DNA from 2 places in the Micromonospora aurantiaca ATCC 27029 genome. Region 1 is predicted to be linked to the other one. Evidence: riboswitches for the same ligand, from Rfam matches in the RefSeq annotation. Region 1 holds a riboswitch; the other holds the start of a gene.
The links. A riboswitch is a leader RNA that binds a small molecule or an ion and turns the genes downstream of it on or off. The one in region 1 is predicted to bind thiamine pyrophosphate.
Positions count from the first base shown of each region.

Region 2: it holds a riboswitch for thiamine pyrophosphate, as region 1 does, so the genes downstream of both, thiE (thiamine phosphate synthase) here and MICAU_RS24070 (ECF transporter S component) in region 1, are expected to answer to the same signal.

Region 1 covers NC_014391.1:5,445,772-5,451,425, reverse strand. The annotation lists gene MICAU_RS24080 (energy-coupling factor transporter transmembrane component T family protein) at 223-1,023, opposite strand; gene MICAU_RS24075 (ABC transporter ATP-binding protein) at 1,020-2,453, opposite strand; gene MICAU_RS24070 (ECF transporter S component) at 2,550-3,140, opposite strand; TPP riboswitch at 3,216-3,322, opposite strand; gene MICAU_RS24065 (alpha/beta fold hydrolase) at 3,399-4,235, shown strand; gene MICAU_RS24060 (sugar isomerase domain-containing protein) at 4,232-4,981, shown strand; gene MICAU_RS24055 (DUF6328 family protein) at 5,073-5,573, shown strand.
Region 2 covers NC_014391.1:6,156,557-6,162,210, reverse strand. The annotation lists gene MICAU_RS27385 (ABC-F family ATP-binding cassette domain-containing protein) at 1-728, shown strand, start outside; gene MICAU_RS27380 (nucleotidyltransferase family protein) at 725-1,531, shown strand; gene MICAU_RS27375 (aldo/keto reductase) at 1,553-2,515, shown strand; gene MICAU_RS27370 (DUF559 domain-containing protein) at 3,051-3,962, opposite strand; TPP riboswitch at 4,081-4,192, shown strand; gene thiE (thiamine phosphate synthase) at 4,187-4,813, shown strand; gene thiO (glycine oxidase ThiO) at 4,866-5,654, shown strand, end outside.

The DNA.
Region 1 (5,654 bases):
GGCAGGCCCCTCATCGGGGGCCTGCCCGGGCGTCCCCCCGGAGATCTTGGACGATTCCGGCCCCTAGAGGCGCCATCCCGTACCAAGATCCACTCCAGCCGTGTCGATCATGAAGTTGGCGGCGACAAAACGGGCAACCGGTGCCGTCAACTTCATGATCAACAGGGCGAGGGTGGGCAGGGTGAGGGTGGGCGGGGACGGGGAGGCGGGGCGGGCCCGGGGTCAGCCGATCAAGGGGCGGAAGGTGCCCAGGGCGATGCTTGTGGCCAGGGCACCGCCGGCCAGCAGCGCGGCGCCCGCCACGAGCAGGGCGTCGGCGCGGGTGAAGCGCTGCGGGCGGGCCACGGTGCGCGGCGTACCCGCGTCGAAGCCCCGGGCGTCCATCGCCACGGCCAGCCGGGTACCCCGCCGGATCGCGCCCACCAGCAGCGTGAACGCGGTGGACGCGAACAGCCGCAGCTTCGCCACCGGGTTGCGGCCGGCGTCCACGCCGCGGGCCCGGCGGGCCATGCTGATCATCCGCCACTCCTGTTCCAGCAGCGGCACCATCCGGAACGCGGCGAGCGCCCCGATGGCGAACCGGGCGGGCGTCTTCGCGTTCTGGATCAACGCGTCCGCCAGGTCCGTCGGGTCGGTGGTGGCGAACACGACGATGCCGGGCAGCGCCACGGCGAGCATCCGCAGCACCAGGCCCAGCGCGGTGACGAGAACGCCCTCGGTGACCAGGACCGGACCGGCCTCGACCAGCACCCGGCCGGAGCGGTCGGCCGCGAAGAGCACCAGCGTGATCAGGATGCCGACGGCGCCGGCGAGCAGCGGCCAGGCCCGGCGGGCCAGCACCCGATAGCGGACCCCGAACAGCGGCAGCACCGCGAGTTCGACGGCGATGGCGATGGCCGGGGCCACCGGGTCGAGCGTCGCCACCAGGATCAGCGTGAAGACCACAGCGGCGGCCAGCTTCGCCACCGGGTTGCGCCGGGCCAGCGGGGCGCCGGGTGCGGCGACCGGTTCGAGGCCGATCACGTGGCCACCCCGGCGGGGGAGCGGTGCAGGGTGAGCGTCGTGTCGGCCAGCGCGGCGACGAAGTCCTCGTCGTGGGTCACCGCGACCACGCCGTGCCCGGCGTCGCGCAGCTCGGCGAGCAGGTCGACCAGCTCCAGCCAGGTCCGCCGGTCCTGGCCGAACGTGGGCTCGTCGCAGATCAGCAGGCGGGGCGCGGTGGCCAGGGCCGTCGCCACACTCAGCCGCCGCGCCTCCCCACCGGAGAGGGTGTACGGGTTGGCGCCGGCCAGCCGGTCCAGCCGCAACCGGTGCAGCAGCTCGTCGACGGTGGCGGTCACCGCCGACTCGGGCCGGCCGGTGCGGCGCGGGCCGAGCGCCAGCTCGTCGCGGACCGTGGCGGTGACGAACTGGTGTTCCGGGTCCTGGAACACCGAACCGATCCGGCGTACCAGCGCGGGTGCCCGCCAGCGGTGCGGGGGAGTACGCGCGTCCCGCCCGGCGAGTGCCGCCGACGCGGTGACGGCGCCCGTGCCGGGCTTCAGCAGGCCGCCCAGGAGCAGCGCCAGTGTGGACTTGCCGGCGCCGTTGGGGCCGAGGACGGCGAGCGCCTCGCCGGCGCGTACCCGGAGATCGGTGGGGTCGAGCCGGGGCGGCAGGCCGAGCCGCTCCGCGGTGAGCAGCACGTCGCCGGGCGGCGTGGTGGCGTGCCGGGGTGGCGCGACGTGGCCGGGTACCCAGACCCCGGCGGTGGCCAGCGCGTCGCCGTGCGCGGCGAAGACCGCCTCGGGCGGCCCGTCGGCGCGCACCCCGCCGCCGGGTTCCAGCACCACGACGCGGTCGACCAGCGGCAGTGCCTCGGTGACCCGGTGCTCGACCAGGACCATCGTGGTGTCCGGGTCGAGCGCGTTCGCGACGGCCCGGCGGATCAGGGTGGCACCGGCCGGGTCGAGGTTGGCGGTGGGCTCGTCGAGCAGCAGCAGCCCGGGACGCAGCGCGAGCGTGCCGGCCAGCGCCAGCCGCTGCTGCTCGCCGCCGCTGAGCGCTGCGGTGGGGCGGTCCCTGTCGTACGGGAAGCCGACCCGGTGCAGCGCCTCGTCGACGCGGGGCCAGATCTCCCCGGCGGGTACGCCACGGTTCTCCAGCCCGAACGCCACGTCGTCGCCGGAGCGGGCCATCACGAGCTGGGTCTCCGGGTCCTGGAAGACGATGCCGACGCGCTCGCGGGCCTTGCGCGGGTCCAGCCCGTCGATCTCGACGGTGCCCTCCTGCTCGCCGGAGTCCTCCGGCAGCAGCCCGGCCAGCGCGGCCAGCAGCGTGCTCTTACCGGCGCCGGAGGGTCCGAGCAGCAGCACCCGCTCGCCGCTCTCCACGCGCAGATCCACCCCGCGCAGAGCCCAGCGTTTCCGTCCCCCGTGCCGCCACCCGAACCCCCGCAGCACCACCCCGCTCACCGCCCACCCACCCCCTCTTCTCCGTCGATCATGAGGTTGACGGCGATGACGGGTGCCGAAACGGCCGCCAACTTCATGATCGACACGATGGAGGCGTCAGACCAGGGCTCGGTCGCGGCCGGCGGGGAAGCGGTCCAGGACGCCGGTGTTCGCCAGCGCGCGGGTGAGGACGTGCGCGCCGAAACCGGCGACGATCGTGGCGCTGACGATCGTGATCAGCGCGTACGGGAGGCGGTAGGAGGCGAAGTCGAACGCCTTGTTCCAGTAGACGAAGTCGAAGATCGCCGCGCCGAGGCCGGTCAGCGCGCCGGCCAGCACCGCCACCGGCAGTCGGAACGAGCGGTACCGGAACGCGGCGAAGGCCAGCTCGGCGCCGATGCCCTGCATCAGGCCCTGGAGGATCACGATGCTCGCCCACTGGCTGCCCAGCAGGGCCGAGATGATCGCGGCCACCGTCTCGCAGTACAGCGCGGCGCCCGGCTTGCGGATGATCAGGCCGGCGAGCACCGCCGGGATCAGCCAGACGCCGTAGAGCACGGCCTGTGCCGGCGGGAAGAACGCGAACGCCGCGTCGGTGGCGCTCCAGAGCAGGCCCCAGGCCCAGAAGACGACGCCGAAGGCGACGGCGATGACCGAGGCGACGACGATGTCGACGGTACGCCAGCGGTTGCTGTCGGTGTGGTTCACGGTTGGCTCCCAGTTCGTCGAGGTGAACCAGGAGAAGACGCACGCCGCGCCCGGTGGTCACCGGACGGCGACGCGGCTGGAGGTCGACCGAACTCCCTGCGCTGGCATTACCCAGATCAGGTTCGAGGGTCTGCGGGCACCGGCCCGCACTCTCAGCGCTGTGCGCTCCCCTGTCGGATGTGAAGTTGTCTCGTCGCAGACGCTAGCACCGACCACGGGCCCCGGCCCAGCAGGGCGAGTGTCGGTATGGTGGCGATCATGCTGGTGGATGCGCGGGGACTGACGTTCGAGGTACGCGCCGGCGGCCCCGAGGACGGTGACCCGGTCCTGTTGCTGCACGGCTTTCCGCAGCACTCCGGTGAGTGGGACGCGGTCACGCCCGCGCTGCACGCCGCCGGGCTGCGCACGTACGCGCTCGACCAGCGCGGCTACTCGCCCGGCGCGCGTCCGGCGGACGTCGGGGCGTACCGGATTCCGGAGCTGGTGGCCGACGCGGCCGCGGTGCTCGACGCGCTCGGGGTGACATGCGCGCACGTGGTCGGCCACGACTGGGGCGCGATCGTGGCGTGGGGGCTGGCGGCGGCGCACCCGGAGCGGGTGCGGACGCTGACCGCGGTGTCGGTGCCGCACCCGGCCGCGATGGGGCACGCGCTCGCCACCGACCCGCGGCAGAAGGTCAAGTCCGCCTACATCGCGTTGTTCCGCAAGCCCGGTACGGCGGAGAAGGTGCTGCTGGCGTGGAACGGCGCCACGCTGCGCAAGCTGCTGAGCGGAGTGGGCGACGCCGACGTGGTGGCCCGGTACGCCGAGCCGATGCGTGAGCCGGGCGCGTTGACGGCGGCGCTGAACTGGTACCGCGCGATGACCGGTGCGGACATGAAGGCGGTCGCCCCGGTCGGGGTGTCCACCACGTTCGTGTGGAGCGACAAGGACGTGGCGATCGGCCGGACGGCCGCGCAGGCGTGCGCCGCGCACGTCACCGGTGACTACCGGTTCGTGACGCTGTCCGGCGTCAGCCACTGGATCCCGGACGAGGCGCCCGGCCCGCTGGCCGAGGCGATCCTCGCCCGGTGCGCGGGAACGGAGGAGGCATGACGGTGAGCGCCGAGGCGTACCTGGCGGTGGTGACCGAGACGATCGGCCGGGTCGCCGCCGAGCAGCGGCAGAACGTGGCCGACGCGGCCGACCTGATCGCGGCGGCGCTGCGCGCCGACGGTGTGGTGCACGCGTTCGGCACCGGGCACTCCGAGGCGCTGGCCATGGAGATCGCCGGCCGGGCCGGCGGGCTGGTGCCCACCAACCGGATCGCGCTGCGTGACCTGGTGCTGATCGGCGGCGACCCGGCCGACGTGCTCGGCCCGAAGCTGGAACGCGACCCGGCGGTGGCGCACCGCCTCTACGAGCTGGCGCCGATCCGGCCGCAGGACGTGTTCGTGCTGGCCTCGAACTCGGGCGTGAACGGGGCGATGGTCGAGTTCGCGTCCATCGTGAAGGAACGCGGGCACGGCCTGGTGGCGATCACGTCGGCACAGCACTCGGCGCGGATGACCTCGCGGCACCCGTCCGGCCGCAAGCTGGCCGACTTCGCCGACGTGGTGCTGGACAACGGCGCCCCGTACGGCGACGCCACGCTGCCGCTGCCGGGCGGCGGCGCGGTCGGCGCGGTCTCCTCGATCACCGCGGCGCTGCTCGCCCAGCAGATCGTCGCCGAGGTGGTGGCCCGGCTGGTCGCGGCGGGGCAGCGCCCGCCGGTCTACCTGTCCGCGAACATCACCGGCGGCGACGAGCACAACGCCGAACTGGAGGCACGGTACGCGGGCCGGATCCGCCGCGGTTCCTGAACCGGTTTCGTGATCATCCGTACGGGGCACAGGCGGTCCTGCCGGTGGGCGTTCACCCGCCGGCCGTGCCGTCTCCCGGGGAGGTCCGCGAGTGTCCAAGGAATCCGAGAAGCAGCGCTGGCAGCGCAACTTCGCCGATCTGTTGCAGGAGCTGCGGGTCGCGCAGACCGGCGTGCAGATCCTCTTCGCCTTCCTGCTGACGCTGCCGTTCAGCAACGGGTTCGGCCGGACCACGGAGTTCCAGCGCGACGTCTACATCGTGGCGCTGCTGACCGCCGCCGCGTCCGCCGCGATGATCATTTCTCCGGTCGCGTTCCACCGGGCGCTGTTCCGGCAGGGGCGTAAGCCGGAGCTGGTCCGGTTCGCCCACCGGATGGCCACCGGCGGCCTGTTCTTCATGCTGATCGCGATGGTCAGCTCGGTCCTGCTGGTCACCGACTTCGTGCTGGACCGGCCGATCGCGTTCCTGCTCAGCGCGCTCACCGGCCTCTGGTTCCTGATCTTCTGGGCCATCCTGCCGTTCAGCCGGCGCAACTGGGGTGAGGACGACATCGACGACGAGGACGACAACCCGCAGACGCTCACCGACTGACCGTCCGCCAAATCGGACGTGCACGCAGCGCTACCCCTGGGTAACACCCGGGGGTAGCGTCGTTTTCGTCGAACGCGTCGA
Region 2 (5,654 bases), 710 kb from region 1:
CCGTACCCCCGAAGGACCAGGACATCCGGATGCGCCTGACCGGCGGGCGGACCGGCAAGCGCGCGGTGATCGCCGAGCAGTTGGAGCTGGACGGCCTGACGTACCCGTTCGACCTGGAACTCTGGTACGGCGACCGGGTCGCGGTGCTGGGCGCGAACGGCACCGGCAAGTCTCACTTCCTGCGGCTGCTGGCCCGGGGCGGCACCGACCCGGAGCCGGGCAACACGCCTGTGGACGGCGCCGCCGCGCTCGCACCTGTCGCCCACGGCGGCGTGGTCCGCCTCGGCGCACGGGTCCGGCCCGGGCACTTCTCGCAGACCCACGACCGGCCGGAGCTGATGGGCAAGACGCTCGTCGAGGTGCTGTGGCGCGGCGACGACCACCGGGCCGGCATGGACCGGCACGCCGCGATGGCGGCGCTGTCCCGGTACGAGCTGGCCGGCCAGGGCGACCAGCGGTTCGGCACGCTCTCCGGCGGGCAGCAGGCGCGGTTCCTGGTGCTGCTGCTGGAGCTGTCCGGGGCGACGCTGCTGCTGCTCGACGAGCCCACCGACAACCTCGACCTGGCCTCGGCCGAGGCGCTGGAGGCCGGGCTGACCGCGTTCGAGGGGACTGTGGTCGCGGTGACGCACGACAGGTGGTTCACCCGTACCTTCGACCGGTTCGTGCTGTTCCGGGGCGACGGCGACGTGGTGGAGACGCCGGAGCCGGTCTGGGACGTGGGGTGATCGACAGGGACCTGGCCGACCGGCTGTGCGCGGTGGACGGCGTGGTCGCGGTGGCGCTCGGCGGCAGCCGGGCCCGCGGCGACCACCGGCCCGACTCCGACTGGGACGTGGGCCTCTACTACCGGGGCGCGCCGGACCTGGCCGGGCTGCGCGCGGTGGCCGCCTCGATCGCCGACGGGCCGGTGGACCTCACCGCCCCGGGTGGCTGGGGACCGTGGGTCGACGGGGGCGGCTGGCTGCGCGTCGGCGGGGCGGCGGTGGACTGGATCTACCGCGACCTGGACCGGGTGCACCGGGTCTGGGCGGACTGCCGGGCCGGCCGCTACACGGTCGAGGCGCAGGCCGGGCATCCGCTCGGTTTCTACTCGCACGCGTACGCCGGGGAGGTGGCGCTCGGGCGGGTGCTCGGCGACCCGACCGGTGAGCTGACCGCGCTGCGGGCCGAGACCGTCGACTACCCGCCCGCGCTCGGCGCCGCGCTGGTCGCCGGTGGCTGGGAGACCGGGCTGCTGCTCGACGGCGCCGCGAAGGGCGCCGCAGGGGGTGACGCCGGCTACGTGGCGGGCTGCCTGTTCCGGGTGGTCGGCGTGCTGGTCCACGCGCTGCACGGCCGGGCCGGGCGGTGGCTGGTCAACGAGAAGGGCATGATCGTCTCCGCCGGGCGCCTGCCCGGTGCGCCGCCGGACTTCGCCGAGCGGGCGCAGGCGCTGCTGGGCGCGGTGGGGCGTACCCCTGAGGAACTGGCGGCGACGATCGGTGCCGCCCGGACGCTGGCCGACCAGGTGCTGCCGCTGCCCGGATGACACCCGGGCAGCGGGCATAGGGTGGATCTCGTGAGTGAGATGACCTATCGCCGGCTGGGCGACTCCGGGCTCGTGGTGTCAGTTGTCGGTATCGGCTGCAACAACTTCGGCCGCAAACTCGACCTCGACGGCACCCGGGCGGTGGTGGACGCCGCGCTCGATGCCGGGATCAACTTCTTCGACACCGCCGACATCTACGGCGAGCCGCAGGGTGCCTCCGAGGAACTGCTCGGCCAGGCGCTCAAGGGCCGCCGCGACGACGTGGTGGTGGCCACCAAGTTCGGCATGGACATGAACGGCGCGAACGGGCCGGACCACGGCGCCCGGGGCGCCCGCCGCTACATCGCCCGCGCGGTCGAGGCGTCGCTGTGCCGGCTCGGCACCGACCACATCGACCTGTACCAGATGCACGAGCCCGACCCGGGCACCCCGATCGACGAGACGCTCGCCGCGCTGGACGACCTGGTGACCGCCGGCAAGGTGCGCTACCTCGGCAACTCCAACTTCGCCGGGTGGCAGATCGCCGACGCCGACTGGACCGCGTCGTCGCAGGGGCGTACCCGGTTCATCTCCGCGCAGAACCACTACTCGCTGGTGGAGCGCGGGGTGGAGGACGAGGTGATCCCCGCCTGCGAGCGGTTCGGCCTCGGCATGCTGCCGTTCTTCCCGCTCGCCAACGGGCTGCTCACCGGCAAGTACAAGCGCGGCGAGGCGCCCCCGGCGGGCAGCCGCCTGGCCGGTGGCGGCCGGTACGCCGAGCGGCTGGCCGCCGCGCGCTGGGACGTCATCGAGGCGATCGAGGCGTACGCGGCCGAGCGCGGAATCAGCATGCTCCAGGTGGCGATCGGCGGCCTGGCGGCCCGTCCCGCCGTGACGTCGGTGATCGCCGGCGCGACCACTCCCGACCAGGTGAAGGCCAATGCCGAAGCCGGGACGTGGCAGCCGTCCGACGACGACCTGACCGCCTTGGACGCCATCCTCTGATCGTCCCTGCCGGTGCCGACGCACTCGCCCGCGCGTTGGGCCCGCTCGCGCGTCGGGTCCGCCCGCGCGTTTGGTCCACCCGTGTTCGTTCCGCCCGCGCGTCGCAGGTGCGCCCGCTCGTCGGCGTGCGGCGTCGGGGCTTGCCCCGCGCGGCGGGCGTGCGCCCACCGGGGCCCGCCCGCCGCGCGGAGGCACCCATGGCGTTCCACTCAGAGGCAGCGCTCACGATGGGTGGAACGGTATGGGTGTCAAGAGGGCCTCGAGACACCCATGGCGTTCCACTTGTCGCCAGTTTCAGTCGCGAGTGGAACGCCATAGGTGTCTGCGGGCGGCCTCCTGACGCCCGTGGTGTCTCGGGCGGCCCGGCCCGGCCCGGCTTGGCCCGGCTCGGCCCGCCTCGGTCCGGCTCGGCCAGGCGGCGGGTGGCGGTGGCCGGGCCGGTGGCGCGGCGGGGCGAGACTCGTAGCTGCGGGCTGCGGGCTGCGGGCTGCGGGCTGCGGGGGCGCGGCGGGGTTCGGCGGGCGGCGGGTGCGGATCAGTGGTTTGCCGCGGCGGCGCGACGTTCTGCCAGGGCCTGGCGCACCAGGGCGACAGTGGCGTCGGGCCGGCGTAGCACGTCGTCGACGGTGAACCGGAGCACGACCCACCCGGCCGCGCGGAGCGCGTTCAGGCGCGCCACGTCCCGCCGGAAGTGAGCCCGTTCCCGGTGGTGGTCGCCGTCGTACTCGACCGCGAGGCGGAGAGCCGGCCAGGCCAGGTCCACCCGGGCCACGAAGCGTCCGCCGGCGCGCACCTCGTGCTGGGCGGTCAGCGGGCCGAGACCGGCGTCGAGGAGGAGCAGCCGCAGCCGCGTCTCCATCGGGGACTCGCTCAACGGCTCGGCCATCGTCAGTACCTCGCGCAGCAGCGGAGCGCCCGGCCAACCCGGCCGGTCGGCGGCGTAGGCCCGCAGGACGGGCAGCTTCACGACCCGGCGACGCAGCAGCGCGTCGACGGCGACCAGCGCCTCGGCGAGTGAGCCCTGCCGGCCCAGGTCGAACGCGGTACGCAGCGGGGTCGTGACCGGCAGCCCCGCGAACCGGGTGCGGTCCGACTCGGGCAGGGGCGACCGGGTCACCAGCAGCCGTGGATGAGGACGCATGCGGGCCGGGCTCGGCAGCAGCACGGTGACCGGCGCGTCGCGGCTGAGCACGTCCGTGCCGAACAACCAGGCGGCGCTGCGTCCCGCCAGTGCGGCACCCGGCGGCAGGCGCAACGCCACCGCCTCGCACCACATCCGGTGGTCGTCGGCGCGGTGTCCGTCCCGGTGCACGTACACGTCCGGCAGCAGGCGGATCCACGTCGGCCCGCGCAGCATCGTCCAGGTGAGCAGTCCTTCGGAGACGGCACGGCTGCCCCGGAACGGCAGGATCGCCAGGCGGCGCGGGACACGGGCGGGAACGGACATCCCGGCAGCGTGTCGTGACGAGACGGTCACCTGTTGCCCCGGTACGGCATGTGAACGGTTCCTGGGAAAAACCTCACCCGGGGTTCCGTACGGGCGGGAGGCGTCGTACGGTAGGCCGCAAGTGACCCACGGGAGCCCGGTGCGGACCGGGCTGAGAGGGGGGCTGGGAGCCCCCGACCGTCGAACCTGATCCGGGTAATGCCGGCGCAGGGAGGAGCGTTGCCGTGCTGTCCCTGGGACGACTGCATCTCATCACCGACACCCGGCCGGGGCGTGACCCGCTCGCCGTGCTGCGTGCCGCCCTGCCCGTGGCGGGCGCCGACCTCGTCGTGCAGGTGCGCGTGGAGGACGACGCCACCGACCGGGAGGCGTACGAGCTGGCGTGCCGGGTGACCGAGGCGTGCCGGCCGTACGGGGCACAGTGCCTGGTCAACGACCGGCTGCACGTGGCGCTCGCGGTGGACGCCGCCGGGGGCCACGTCGGCGCGGACGATCTGCCGGTCGCAGCCGCGCGCCGCGTGCTCGGCCCGGACGCGGTGCTCGGCGCGACCGCCCGGGAGCCGGTGGGCGCCCGTACGGCCGTGGATGCGGGCGCGAGCTACCTGGGCGTGGGCCCGTGCCACGTCACCACCACCAAGTCCGGCCTGCCGGACCCGATCGGCCCCGAGGGGATACGCGCGGTCGCCGAGGCGGTCAGCGTTCCGGTGATCGCGATCGGCGGGGTGACCGCCGCGAGCGTGCCGGCGCTGCGGGCCGCCGGGGCGTACGGGGTGGCGGTGGTCGGCGCGCTCAGCCTGGCTGCCGATCCCGCGCACGCCACCGCCGAGCTGCTGCGGGCGCTGACGTGTTAAAAGGGGGCCCTTCCTCTACCGGAGGCGTTAACAGGGGCCCTTCCTTACCGACGTGGCGGTGGTGGGCGCCGGGCCGGTGGGACTCGCGATCGCGTGGCGGTGCGCGCAGCGCGGACTGCGCGTGGTGGTGCACGACGACCGGCCCGGGTCGGGCGCCTCGTCGGTGGCCGCCGGGATGCTGTCGCCGGTCGCGGAGGCGTACTTCGGTGAGCACGAACTCACAGCGCTTCTCATCGGGTCCGCCGCCCGCTGGCCCGGCTTCGCGGCCGAGCTGGCCGGGGCGAGCGGCGTCGACATCGGCTACCGCACCGAGGGCACGCTCGTGGTCGGGCTCACCGCCGACGACCTGGCCGAGGCGGGGCGGCTGTGGTCGTACCAACGGGGTCTGGGACTGCCGATCACGCCGCTGCGCCCCTCGGAGCTGCGCGACCGCGAGCCGGCGCTGGCACCGCGCGTGCGTGGCGGCGCGGTGGCCCCCGGCGACCACCAAGTGGATCCGCGACGGCTGGTCGCCGCGTTGCGGACGGCCGTGGAGCGCGCCGGCGTGGAGCTGCGCCCGGCCCGCGTCGGCGCGCTGTCCGAGGTGGACGCCCAGGTCACTGTGGTCGCGGCCGGCTGCGGCGCGGCGGCGCTGACCGGCCTGCCGGTCCGGCCGGTCAAGGGCCAGGTGCTGCGGCTGCGCGCGCCGGGTGGCGGTCCGCCGGGCTTCCGGCACGTGATCCGGGGGTACGCGGACAGCGAGCCGGTCTACCTGGTGCCCCGGGACAGCGGTGAGGTCGTGGTCGGGGCGACTGTGGAGGAGCGCGCGGACACCGAGGTCACCGCCGGTGGCGTGCTGACA